3 regions of the Streptomyces sp. NBC_00057 genome follow, and region 2 is predicted to be linked to each of the others. Evidence: riboswitches for the same ligand, from Rfam matches in the RefSeq annotation. Region 2 holds a riboswitch; each other region holds the start of a gene.

Region 1 (4,318 bases), 1.5 Mb from region 2:
ACGCCCGGGCGGCTCCCTCAGCCGTTCGATATCCGATTGCGGTGATCTCCTCCGCCCGGGAATGATGACCGTCATGAAGCGGCCGAACGAGATCATCGCCTGTGACGACTTCGCCCTGCGGCGCTGGCGGGCGGCGAGCGACATCGATTCCCTGTTCCTGATGATCGAGGAATCGCTCGACCACCTCCGCCCATGGATGCCATGGATCGCCCGCCACAGCCGGGAAACCACCCGCGACTTCCTCGCCGACTGCGATCCGAAGTGGCAGAGCGGTGACTCGTTCAACTACGCGATCGTCAAGGACGGCACACTCGTCGGCTCCTGCTCCATCTATCGCGCCGCCGAACCACGGGGCCGGGTCATGGGGTACTGGCTGCACGCTGCCGCCACCGGACAAGGCATAGCGACCCGGGCAGCGGCGGCCCTGGCGGCCGAGGCGTTCGCCCTGCCGGACGTGGAGTACCTGGAAATCGCGCACGATCTGGCGAACACCGCCAGCGGCGCTGTACCGCGGCGCCTGGGGTTCTTCGAGGCCGGACGCAAGCAGGTGGCACCCGCAGCCCCCTCAGACACCGGCACAGACGTGATCTGGCGCTTGAACCGCCCTGACGACCGCGGATGAGCCTCAGCAGGCAAGCAGGGCACGGTTTCGACTTCGGGCCCGGCCCGCGCGCCCTCCGGTCCGGATCACTGGGATCCCTTGCGTGAGCAGAGCATTCAGCGGCTGGACAGAGCAAGCATTCGAGCTGCTTCTGCAGTTGGACGGCATGCCCTCGCAAGAAGTTCGCGAGAAGCACCGAAAGGACCGGGAGCGTCTCGTACGGCAGCCCATGATCGCGTTGCTGAACGATGTGGCCGACGCGAACCAGGCGTATGAAGACTTCTCCGTCTGGGGGTTCCGCAAGGACCCGTGGTGGTGGCAGCACCAAGTGGCGGTGATCCGGATCGCGCGCAACGTCGAGATCGGTCTCCGCTTCGACCTCGACGGGCTCCGGATCAAGGGCAGCTGGACCTACCCGGATCCGGGGCAGGTCCCGTTGTTCCGTACGGCCGTTGCCGCACAGGGCAGTGGTCCCGAGCTGGTGCGCGCCATCGAGGCGCTGGGGGCGCAGGGGTACGAGATCAGCGGGGACACCATGAAGCGCATGCCACGCGGCCATGACGCCGGTCACCCCCGTGCCGACCTGCTCCGGTACCGCTCGGTCTCCGCTGCCCGTCCCCTCGGCGGGGACTGTGCACAGCACACGCCGGCATTGGTCGACGCCGTGCTCCGAGCGGCAAAGGAGTTGGAACCCCTGCTCTCCTGGCTCGCCGGCCACGTGACCGTTCCCGGTTCCCGCCGGTGCGGCGTCTAGGGTCGCCTCCGCACATGCTGTCCACGCGGGTGAACGGCCGAAAGGCGTTCCCTGACCGGCGGGTGCGGTCCCTTCCGAGGGGCCTGTTCGACCCCTCGTCACCCGTCGGTAATGAACCGCCATCGGCGCTGCTGTGCGTCAGTAGGCCCCGAACACGTTGTCGATGGAGCCGTACTTGTCGGCGGCGTAGTTGCACGCTGCGGTGATGTTGGCGACCGGGTCGTAGCTGTCCATCGACGTACCGGGCACGTGGTAGGCACGGAACGTCGGGTCGATGATCTGAAGGAGGCCCTTGGACGGCGTGCCCTTGACGGCGTTCGAGTCCCAATTGTTGATGGCCAGGGGGTTGCCGGAGGACTCGCGCAGGACGTTGCGGTGGATTCCGTCGTAGCTGCCGGGGATGCTGTGCTTGGCCATGACGGCCAGCGACTCCTTGATCCAGCCGTCCAGATCGTTCGTGTACGTCGCGGCCGGTGCGGCAGTGGCAGTGGCAGTGGCAGAAGTCTTGGACTCGGCCTGGGCGCCGATCGTCAGCTTCATGCCCGCGCGAATCTCTGCGGGGTTGTCGCCGACGATCTCTCGATTGTCCTCGTACAGCTTCTGCCAGCCACCGCTGAGCGAATGCCCCCGCGCGATCTTGGAAAGGGTATCGCCCGCGATCACGGAATAGATGGTGGGCGCGGCCTCCTGGGCGGTCTTTTCTTTGTCGGCGGCGACGGTCGACGCCGCAGCCTTTTCGGCGGTGACGGACTGCGCCGGGGCGGCCGAGGCGAAGCCGGCACCGACCAGCGGAAGCACGAGAGCGGCTCCGCTCGTGGTCGCGACGATGAGACCGCGGGTCAGCGAAGTGGACTTACGACGAAGGTGGTTACCCGTTGCGGACATAGCGAATTCCTCTCCGTCGCCTACGAGGTGAGCTGTCGGGTTCAGACTGGAGATGTCTGGCCGCACGCGAATGCGGGCTTCACCCCGAGCCGTTCCGGATACCGGATCGGCGGCTTACCTGGGTCCCCCGCTCCTGCCGTACATGAGTGGTCGGATTGCCGGACGGCGGCAGGATTCGGCGTTCCATCCGGATTGACGGTGACCGTAGGCGAGAAACAGCGAAAGGAACAAGCCCATATTTTTGGATCACAATTCATTTGCAAGATCGAATCGGGGAATTGACAGTAATCCGCCTCACACCGCGAAGCCAAATTTCCTCGCACAGAAGGGAACCGGGCAGCGCGCCACAGCGTGTTGAACTCTGAACGTGACTCACGCCACGGAGTTCTCAAAAGGGGCAATTCGGTCAGCCTCCAAAGGTCGCAACTCTTACCAAATGCCTCTTTGTTGACTAAGGGATCACTTACATGCAAATCACCCACACCGGGATATTTGCATGGCGATCCGGATGCCTCTCGGGCCGATCGCACCCGACAGGGCTCCATGACCTCCGGCCTCCCGGCCGAGCGGCCCGCGGGCCGCTCGTCGCAGTCCCCCACACGACATCGAGGCTTTGCCTTTCGCCCTCCGGGTCGCTATCGTTCCCAACGGCTCTGTTGTCTCCGATAGAGGTGGACGTTGCGCATCTGAGGTTCGCGATCATCGCGCCGTACGGCTTCAGCCGTACGCCTGTCACGCAGTAGCAGTGTTCAGTCCTGCCCGTGACCCCGCGTGGATGCGACCTCGGTGCATGAGCCGTCCCTCGATCTTTCGGACCGCCGCACCTCCCTCTCGGTTCGGTCGCTGCGTGGTGCTCGCATACGAAGCCCCCCATTCACCGCGCTTGCGACTGCGAGGATCACCATGGCGACACCCACCGCCCCCAGCGCCTCTCTGACCTGCTCCGCCCTGTCCTTCCAGTGGCCGGACGGCACATCCGTCTTCGACGGGCTCTCCCTCAGCATCGGCCGCGGCCGCACCGGTCTCGTCGGGGCCAACGGCGCGGGCAAGTCGACACTTCTGCGACTACTGGCCGGCCAACTGCGCCCCTCCCAGGGCTCGGTGACCGTCGGTGGCAGCCTCGCCCATCTCCCTCAGAACATCACCCTCGACACGACGCTGCGGGTGGACGAGGCCCTGGGCATCGCCGGGCGGCGCAATGCGCTGCGCGCCATCGAAGCCGGGGATGTGGACGAGAAACACTTCGAGACGATCGGCGACGACTGGGACGTCGAGGAACGAGCCCTCGCGACACTGGGGTCACTCGGACTGGGCGATGTCGAACTGGACCGCACCGTGGGCCAGATGTCCGGCGGGGAGACCGTCCTGCTGCGCCTGGCCGCACTGCTGCTGGAGCATCCCGACGTTCTCCTGCTGGACGAACCGACCAACAACCTCGATGTGTTCGCTCGCCGCAGGCTCTACGAAGCCGTCGACTCCTGGCGCTCCGGTGTCCTGGTCGTGGTGAGCCACGACCTCGAACTGCTGGAGCGCGTGGACCGCATCGCCGAACTGCGCTCCGGATCCGTGAACTGGTACGGAGGCGGCTGGTCCGCCTACGAAGAAGCCCTGGCCACCGAACAGGAAGCAGCCGGACGGACGTTGCGGGCCGCCGAGGCCGACGTACGCCGACAGAAGCGCGAGCTGGAGGAGACCCATGTGAAGTTGGCGCGCCGTCAGCGGCATGGCAGGAAGATCGAGGCCGAGCGGCGGCTCCCGAAGATCCTCGCCGGCGCGCGGAAGCGGTCCGCGCAGGAGTCGGCGGGCAAGCTTCGCGGCCTCCAGGAGGACCGGCTGAGTGAGGCGCGCGAGCGCCGCGAGGAGGCCGCGGACGCCGTCCGTGACGATGCCGAGATCCGGGTGAGCCTTCCCCACACCGCCGTTCCCACCGGCCGCACCGTGCTGACCCTGCACGAACTGCGTCCCCGGTTCGGCAGGCTGCATGAGGGCAACCTCCATGTGCACGGTCCCGAACGGATCGCGCTCGTCGGGCGCAACGGCTCCGGCAAGACGACACTGCTGCGCACCCTCACCGGCGA
Region 2 (4,318 bases):
ACGGGTTGCGGGCGTGCCGCGGGTCGGCCGGAGCATCGCGCACCACATGAGAGACTGGTCTAGACAACCATTGATTCGTGAAGGGCAGAACCATGGCTGAGCGCCGCGTCAACGTCGGTTGGGCCGAGGGCCTGCACGCCCGCCCCGCTTCCATCTTCGTCCGTGCCGCTACGGCTTCCGGCGTCCCTGTGACGATCTCCAAGGCCGACGGCAACCCGGTGAACGCGGCTTCCATGCTCGCGGTGCTCGGTCTCGGCGCGCACGGCGGCGAGGAGATCGTGCTCGCGTCCGAGGCCGACGACTCCGAAGCCGCCCTGGACCGTCTGGCGAAGCTGGTCGCCGAAGGGCTCGATGAGCTTCCAGAGACCGTCTGAACCATTTTCTGCCAGAGAGCCGCGGCACCCTTATTGGGGGCCGCGGCTTTTTTACTTTCCCGACCCGGAACCGCCGGAGCAAATTCGGGCAGCCCAAAGAAGGCCCTCACAGAATCACAACTCTTTGTATACGGCGTAATTGTTAATGCCGAACACCCGTGGCGTTTACGGAATGTTGCGAAGTCCTCACCCGGTCGGCGCGCGAGGCGTCGGCGCGGCGGCCCGGCCGGTCGGCGCGGCGCAGCCGGTGCGCGGCCGCGGCCCGTTCGGCGTGCTGGGTCGCCAGCGCCCTGGCCCGTTCCGCGTCACCCCGCGTCACCCCGCGCCACCGCGTCCACAATGGCCCCGTGCTCGGCCCAGGAGTCCACCGGGCGGGCCGGCTGCTCGACCGTGTACGTCCAGGCGATCTTGTGCCGGAGCTGGGTGAGCAGCGCGATCAGGCCGGGACTGCCGGAGGCCTGCGCCAACGTCTCGTGGAACCAGCCACCCAGTGAACGCAGGTCCTCCCCCTCGCCCCGCCGGGCCCGCTCCCGGCCGAGCCTGACCAGACCGCGCAATACCTTGAGATGCGCCCCGGTGCGGCGCTGCGCGGCGCGCGCGGCACCCAGCGGCTCCAGCAGCATCCGGACCTCCAGGAGGTCGGCGGCCTCCTCCTCGGTGGGCTCGGCGACACAGGCGCCCGCGTGCCGGCGGGTGGCCACGAAGCCCTCGGACTCCAGGGTGCGCAGCGCTTCCCGTACCGGGACACGGGAGACCCCGTAACGGCGCGCCAGCAACTCCTCGGTAAGCCGGCTTCCGCGTTCGAAGAAACCGGAGACGATGTCGTCACGGATCGCCGTGCATACCGAATGCGCCGGAATACGCATGTCTGAACCTCCGCCTTGATTCCCGCGAAACGCGGCCGACCGACGCCTGTTCTGCGACTCTATTGCAATGCAGCCGCATTTCCGATGCCGGGTGGAAATTCATGAATATCTTTTGGCCACAGGACGGTTCGGGGAGCAGGTACTGCGGGCGGGCACGGCGAAGGCCCCGGCGCGCTGCCGGGGCCTTCGAAGGGGTGCTGCGGGTGGAGCGTCGGTCAGACGTTGACGCCGTGGGCGCGCAGGTACGCGACGGGGTCCATGTCGGAGCCGTACGACGGCGTGGTCCGGGCCTCGAAGTGGAGGTGCGGTCCGGTGGAGTTGCCGGTCGAGCCGGAGAGGCCGATCTGCTGGCCCGCGCCGACGCTCTGGCCGACGGAGACGCCGATCGAGGAGAGGTGGCCGTACTGCGTGTACGTGCCGTCCGCCATCCGGAGCACGATGTTGTTGCCGTACGCACCTCCCCAGTCGGCCTCGACGACCGTACCGGCGCCGACGGCGACGACGGAGCTGCCGGACGCGGCATGGAAGTCGATACCCGAGTGGCTGCCGGAGGACCAGAGCGAGCCGCTGGACTTGTAGCCGGTGGTGACGTACGAACCGGCGACCGGGAGCTGGAAGTAACCCAGTCGGGTGCGCTCGGCGGACCGGGCGGCGCGGGCCTTCTCGGCGCGCGCCTCGGCCGCGCGCTTCGCCTCGGCCTCGGCCTTCTTCTTGGCTTCGGCCTTCTTCTTGGCCTCGGCCTTCCGCTGGGCCTCCGCCTTCGCCTTCGCCGCGACATCGGCCTGGCGCTTCTGCGCGTCGGCCTGGGCGTCGATCTGGTCGGCGAGGGTGCCCTCGATGGCGATGACCTGGTTCAGACCGGTCTCACTGACGGAGGAGTCCGCGGCGAGGGCCGGAGAGGCCATGCCGCCGATGACGCCGGTGGTGGCCAGAGCCGCGACGCCGGCGATCTTCGCGCTGCTGCGCGTCAGTCGGCTCGGGGCACGATGCTTCCCGGTGGCACGGGTGAACGCCATGAAGTGGCTGATCCTTTCCTTCCTTCTCGCCTACCGGGTTAGCTGACGGGTTCGGAGCAGGAAGGTCTCCTACGGACGCCCTGGCCTCATCTGGGCTCAGGCATCCGATTCACCCCAGGGACTGCATGGGTCCCCGGCTCCCCAGGCTCGCGCCTGACGGGGACTCGGCGATGGCTGCCCGGTACGTCACGGATGCGGCATACGAGTGACGGACAGCCCGGCCGACGCTAAGCGGGGTCACTGACATTCACCAAACGGACAGGCCATTTTGTAGCGCATCCCACAGGGCAGGCAGGCAACCTCACCGCCAAAACGGACAAAAAGGAAGACTCCGGCGAGATTTCGCTCACAGGGATCTTCGTTCTGTCCCGATATGCGGACGTATGACGGGTCAGTGGACCGGCCGTTGCCTTCGGTGCTCGGTCAAAGGTGGAAGTCGACCATGGACTGTCACACGCAACGGGCCGGGCCGAGGCGGGGGGCACCCGCCTCGGCCCGGCCGGTCGTCCGGTGTCCACGACGGGTACGCCCGTCAGCCGACGACCACCGACACCTCTCCGATGCCCAGGGCCCGGACCGGTTCCTCGATCTGTGACGCGTCACCGACGAGGATCGTGACGAGCCGGTCACCCGGGAAAGCGTTGACAACCGCAGCGGTCGCCTCGACCGTGCCGGTCTCCGCGAGCCGGGCGTACAACTGTGCCTGGTAGTCGTCCGGGAGGTGCTGCTCGACCTGGTCGGCGAGAGTGCCCGCGACCGAGGCCGCCGTCTCGAACTTCAGCGGTGCGACACCCACGAGGTTCTGCACGGCCGTCTCACGCTCTTCATCGGTCAGCCCCTCGGCCGCCAGGGTCCGCAGGACCGTCCACAGGTCCTTCAGCGCCGGTCCCGTGGACTCCGTGTCCACCGATCCGCTGATGGCGAGCATCGCGGCACCGGTCGCCCCCGAGGCGGAATCCGGGGCCGACGACCGCAGCACCTGGGCGAAGGCCCGTACGCCGTAGGTGTAGCCCTTCTCCTCGCGCAGCACACGGTCCAGCCGGGAGGTGAGCGTGCCGCCCAGGCAGTACGTGCCCAGCACCTGGGCCGGCCACACGCTGTCGTGCCGGTCGGCGCCGATCCGGCCGATCAGCAGCTGCGTCTGCACCGCGCCCGGACGGTCGACGATCACCACTCGGCCGGTGTCGTCGGCTGTGATCGGCGGGACAGGACGAGGCTCCGCGGTGTCTCCCGACCAGTCGCCGAGGGTGTCGGCGAGCAGGGCGTCCAGGTCGATGCCGGTGAGGTCGCCGACGACCACGGCGGTCGCCGTGGACGGCCGGACGTGGCCGTCGAAGAAGGCACGCACGGCCGCCGAGTCGATCCGCTCCACAGTCTCCTCGGTGCCCTGGCGCGGGCGCGACATCCGCGCCGCGGCCGGGAAGAGCTCCTTGGAGAGCTGCTTGGCGGCGCGCCGGGCCGGGTTGGCCTGCTCGTGGGGGATCTCGTCGAGCCGGTTGCGTACCAGCCGTTCGATCTCGCTGTCGGCGAAGGCGGGCGCCCGCAGCGCCTCGGCGACCAGCGCGAGCGCCTTGGCCAGCCGGGAGGCCGGGACCTCCAGGGAGACCCGGACGCCGGGGTGGTCGGCGTGCGCGTCGAGGGTGGCGCCGCAGCGCTCCAGCTCAGCGGCGAACTCCTCGGCGGTGTGCTTGTCGGTACCCTCGGACAGCGCTCGCGACATGATCGTGGCCACGCCGTCGAGGCCCTCGGGCTCGGCGTCCAGCGGGGCGTCGAGGAAGATCTCGACCGCCACGACCTGCTGGCCGGGGCGGTGGCAGCGCAGCACCGTGAGGCCGTTGGGCAGCGCGCCTCGCTCCGGCGCGGGGAAGGCCCAGGGGCGGGCGAGGCCGGGGGCCGGCTGCGGGTGGTATTTCATCGAAACTCCAGTCGCGGCAGCGTCGGTCACTTGTCCGCTCCTTCGTACGCGTCGGTGTCGTCGGCGCGGTCGACGCCGGTCTCGGTGTCCGCTGCGTCTGCGGGCTCGGCCGATTCGACCGGCTCGTAGACCAGCACCGCCCGGTTG
Region 3 (4,318 bases), 5.3 Mb from region 2:
TGACGCCCGCATACGGTCTTGCGTGGCAGGGTTCACCGCATTGAGCGACAGATATATGCATATCTTGGTGGATCGCCGTAACGGAGGCCAGCATCGGTGGCAATCTGGCGCGAAGCACAACCGGGACCGGTCGCGGGTCGGTCCAAGTGGGAAAGGGACGGCTCGCCATGGCAGACCATCAGGAAGCAAGCGTCACTCTGCCGAGCGATCCGGTCTCGGTCTCGTCGGCCCGGAGATATGTGGCAAGGGTGCTGACCGAATGGGGTCTGGCCATCGACACGGAGTTCGCCGACAGCATCCGACTCATCGTCTCGGAACTCGCGACCAACGCCGTCCAGCACACCTTCGGACAGTCGCCCACCTTCACCGTGGACCTGAGGCTGGAGCGGGAGGAACAGCTGCATCTGGGTGTGACGGACAGTCACCCGCGCTGGCCCCGGCGGCTGCCCGCCGCCGTTCAGCAGGACAACGGACGCGGCATGGTGATCATTCGCTGTCTGGCCAAGGAGTGCGGGGGCCGGCTCACCGTCACCCCCACTGCCGACGGCGGCAAGACGGTCTGGATCGCGCTCCCATGGAGCATCCCCGTGCAGAGCTGACCGACCCTTCGATCCGCCGCCTCCCCGTCTCCCGATTGCGTGATCACCCGCCCTCGCCGCCCGACCGCTGCGCCGAGGCCGCGCGCCCGAACCCACTGCGCAACAGCGCCTGGAGTGTTGCCGCCGCGGCGCTCGCCCGGTCGCCGCGGTGCACCATCGAGATCGTCCGCCGGAACGAAGCGGGTTCCAGCCGCCGCACGGACAACGGCGTCGACGACATCGCGGCCACCATCTCAGGTACGACCGCCATTCCGATGCCCGCGCTGACCAGCGCACATACCAGCGCGTAGCCGGGCGACTCGCAGACCACGGCGGGTGTCGCACCTGCTTCGGCCAACGCCTGCTCCACCCCACGGCGCGGTGGATGCGTCGGCGCGCTGCTGATCAGAGGCCGCCCCGCAAGTTCCGTCACCGGCAGTCTCCCGGTGGCCTCGGACAGCATCTGCCCGACCGCCGTGATCAGGACCAGTTCCTCGACCAGCAGCGGTTCGGCGAATACCCCGGAGGGCCAGGCCGCTGCGGCAGCCGGCTCGTACACATGGGTCAGCGCGAGATCGACCTCGCCCGCGGCCACCGCCGCGACCCCGTCCGGCGGCTCGTACTCGGTGACCGCCAGCTCCACATCCGGGTGGGCGCGACGGAAGGCGCTCAACACCGGCGGCAACAGATGGATGCCCGCAGTGGTGAACGTGCCGACCCGGAGGCGTCCGCCGGAGAGTCCGGAGAGACGGGCCAGTTCGTGGCGGGCCAGGTCCATCTCGTCGAGGATCCGACGTGCGCGTCCGACCAGCAGCTCACCGGCGGCCGTGAGGCGGGCCCCTCGGTGGTGGCGCACCAGCAGTGCGGCGCCCGCCTCCCGCTCCAACTTGGCGATCTGCTGGGAGAGCGCGGGCGCGGTGTAGCCGAGTCGGGCGGCGGCCCGGGTGATCGATCCGGCCTCCGTTACTGCCACCAGCGCCGCGAGCCGTGTCGGGTCGTACATTAAGCGTTCCTTTTGGCAGACCCAGAAGATTGCAAGTACACGCTAAAGGCTCTGCCGGGCCAGGGTGGATCCATGGACGCACAATTGATCGCCTTCATCGGGGTCGCCGCCGGCATGGTCGCGCTGCCGGGCGTGGACTTCACCGTCGTCGTACGCAACGCGCTCGCCTCCCGGTCAACGGGGGTGGCGACCGCGCTGGGTGTTGCCGGTGGACTCCTCGTGCACACCGCGCTGGCCGTCGCCGGGCTTGCCGCTGTGCTGGTGACGATGCCCGTCCTGTTCCGCACCGTTCAGCTGCTCGGCGGGGCCTACGTCCTCTACCTCGGCATCAGCGCCCTGTACGCGGCACGGCGCCGCACCACGGGCAGGGCGGGGGAAGCCGAGGGCGAACCAGCGGGCCAGGGAACCGTAGGCGCGCTGCGCCAGGGCTTCCTCACCAACGCCCTGAATCCCAAGGCGCCGGTGCTCTTCCTGAGCCTGCTGCCGCAGTTCGTTCCCGACGGGCAGCCGCCGCTCCCGAGAACCTTGCTGCTCGCAATGATCGTGGTGCTGCTTGCGCTGATCTGGTTCACCGCGGTCGCCCTCCTGGTGGACCGGCTGGGCCGATGGCTGCGTCGGCCGCGTACCGCCCGCGCCATCGAGGGCGGCAGCGGCGCGGCGCTCACCGGTCTGGGGCTGGTGCTGGTGTCCGGCCCCTTGCTGCACTGAGTAACGAGCGGGTCGGCGGCGGGGACCAGGGCCTGTCCGGCGGATCACGGCCGGGGGCGCGGGCCTGATCCGCCGGACAGGCATCAGCGGACCCGCCCGTAATAGACGCCCTTCGTCCAGATCTTCTCCAGCCGGACCACTGCGCCGGTCCTCGGCGAGTGCCAGATCCTGCCCTTACCGGCGTAGATCCCCACGTGGTAGATGCTGCGGCCGTAATGGAAGAAGACCAGGTCGCCGCGTTGCCTGTGCGAGGCCGAGATATGGCGGGTCTTGTTGTACTGCTGCTGGGCCGTGCGCGGGAGCTTCTTGCCCGCCTTCTTGAACGAATAGACCGTCAGACCCGAGCAGTCGAAGCGGTTGGGGCCGGTGGCCCCCCACCCGTACGGCGATCCCTTCTTCGACGCGGCGATGTTGAGTGCCTTCATCGAGAGGGTCGCTGCCCGGGCTTGCGGCGTGGCGCCCGGGGCAAGCATGGTGCCGCCGACGGCGGCCAGTGTCAGAACCGAGGCCGTGCCGGCCCGGGCGAGCAGAGACGGGACATGAACCTGCGCAGTCATGCGCAACCCTTCGTCAGCCGCCTGTGAAGGGTGACCTGTCGGGTTCGGGCTGGCGAAGTTGCCCGGCCGCGCTCGGCGGCTTCACCCCGAGGGTCGACCGATGTTCCGGTCGACCCGTTGTGCTCGGGTCCTCCACTCCTGCCGATCCACTTCTGTCGACCAGGCATCCGGACGGCGGCAGGACTCGGCGTCCGCCCGGACCGCCCCGCCGCGGTGGCGGGGGCTTGTCGTCCCAGGGATCTTGACGCACCGACTGCCGGATTTCCGAAAGGAAACGACGATATGTGAGTCTCCTCGCGGATGATCCGTTCGAGTGGGGCTGATGATTTCGAAGACCGCGCCGGTCACTCGGACCGGTCTCGTACCAGGGACGGAATGACGGATTCCGCTCGCTGCCCTCGCAAAAAAACGCAAGTTGAGATGTCGCTCGCGAGGGGGAATCCCTACGCCGAACGAGCTAGGAATTTCGATTTGCCTGCCGGGCGTGTCGTGCAGGGGAGTTGAGCGAAGTCCGTCGGGGTCGGGGTCGGGGTCGGGGTCGGAGTGAGCTGAGCAAACCCCGTCGGAGGTGAAGGCAGGGGGAGTTGGCCGGACCCGGCCGCGGCCGGAGGCGAAGTTGGCTGATCAACTCGCCTGAGCGGGGGGTACGGTGACGCGTCCCGCCCGCCGTTCCCCGTCCAGCACGCGCAGCGCCCGCGCCAAGGTGGCGGCGTGGATCTGCGCCTCGCCGCGCTCATGCATCAATGCGAGGGCGTCCCGCAGCGCACCCGCCCGTGAGGCCAGTGCCTGTGCGGCGCGCAGTGCGGCGTAGGTGTCGCTGCCGCGGGCCGGGTTGATCCGGCCCAGTTGGTCCAGGACTTCGAGATAGCAGTCGATGAACTCCCCCTCGGCGCACGTCAGTGCGGGGAGCGGCGGCAACTCCGGTGGATGCACAGGGTGTTCACCTCGCGCTGTGCGGCGGGAGTGACGACTTCCGGTTCTCCGTGATGTGGTCCACCAGACCGTACGCCTTGGCGCCCGCCGCGTCGAGGATGAGGTCGCGCTCGATGTCGGTGGCGATCTGCCCTGTGCTGCGGCCCGTGTGACGGGCCAACAGTGTGGTGATCATTTCGCGGACCCGCTCCAATTCCTGTGCCTCGATCTGCAGATCGGACGGCTGGCCCTGAACCGGCTCGGTGAGCTCGGGCTGCTGCACGACGACTCTGGCGCCGGGCAATGCGTGCCGCCGGCCGGGAGCGCCCGCGGCGAGCAGTGCGGACGCGCAGGAACCGGCCTGGCCGAGGCAGTAGGTCTCCACCTCGCAGGCGAGGTACTGCATCGTGTCGTAGATCGCGGACATGGCTCCGAACGAGCCGCCGGGGGAGTTGATGTAGAGCGAGATGGGCCGGTCCGGGGCGTCGTGTTCCAGATACATGAACTGGGCGATCAGATCGGTGGCCGCGGTGTCGTCGACCGGGGTACCGAGGAAGACG

The links. Region 2 has a riboswitch for cyclic di-AMP ahead of OG953_RS11560 (M23 family metallopeptidase). Riboswitches for the same ligand answer to the same signal wherever they lie in the genome.
Region 1: another riboswitch for cyclic di-AMP. It lies ahead of OG953_RS04570 (transglycosylase SLT domain-containing protein); the one in region 2 lies ahead of OG953_RS11560 (M23 family metallopeptidase).
Region 3: another riboswitch for cyclic di-AMP. It lies ahead of OG953_RS36520 (C40 family peptidase); the one in region 2 lies ahead of OG953_RS11560 (M23 family metallopeptidase).

The regions. Positions count from the first base shown of each region.
Region 1 covers NZ_CP108256.1:923,318-927,635, forward strand. The annotation lists gene OG953_RS04560 (GNAT family N-acetyltransferase) at 74-622, shown strand; gene OG953_RS04565 (DUF2461 family protein) at 705-1,355, shown strand; gene OG953_RS04570 (transglycosylase SLT domain-containing protein) at 1,494-2,240, opposite strand; cyclic di-AMP (ydaO/yuaA leader) riboswitch at 2,245-2,431, opposite strand; partial or broken gene OG953_RS04575 (ATP-binding cassette domain-containing protein) at 3,144-3,758, shown strand; partial or broken gene OG953_RS04580 (ATP-binding cassette domain-containing protein) at 4,239-4,318, shown strand, end outside.
Region 2 covers NZ_CP108256.1:2,457,562-2,461,879, forward strand. The annotation lists gene OG953_RS11550 (HPr family phosphocarrier protein) at 93-374, shown strand; partial or broken gene OG953_RS11555 (GntR family transcriptional regulator) at 517-1,240, opposite strand; gene OG953_RS11560 (M23 family metallopeptidase) at 1,456-2,256, opposite strand; cyclic di-AMP (ydaO/yuaA leader) riboswitch at 2,269-2,436, opposite strand; gene OG953_RS11565 (M16 family metallopeptidase) at 2,789-4,171, opposite strand; gene OG953_RS11570 (M16 family metallopeptidase) at 4,198-4,318, opposite strand, start outside.
Region 3 covers NZ_CP108256.1:7,728,001-7,732,318, forward strand. The annotation lists gene OG953_RS36505 (ATP-binding protein) at 168-599, shown strand; gene OG953_RS36510 (LysR family transcriptional regulator) at 643-1,581, opposite strand; gene OG953_RS36515 (LysE family translocator) at 1,654-2,289, shown strand; gene OG953_RS36520 (C40 family peptidase) at 2,373-2,846, opposite strand; cyclic di-AMP (ydaO/yuaA leader) riboswitch at 2,850-3,022, opposite strand; gene OG953_RS36525 (hypothetical protein) at 3,471-3,779, opposite strand; gene OG953_RS36530 (ATP-dependent Clp protease proteolytic subunit) at 3,787-4,318, opposite strand, start outside.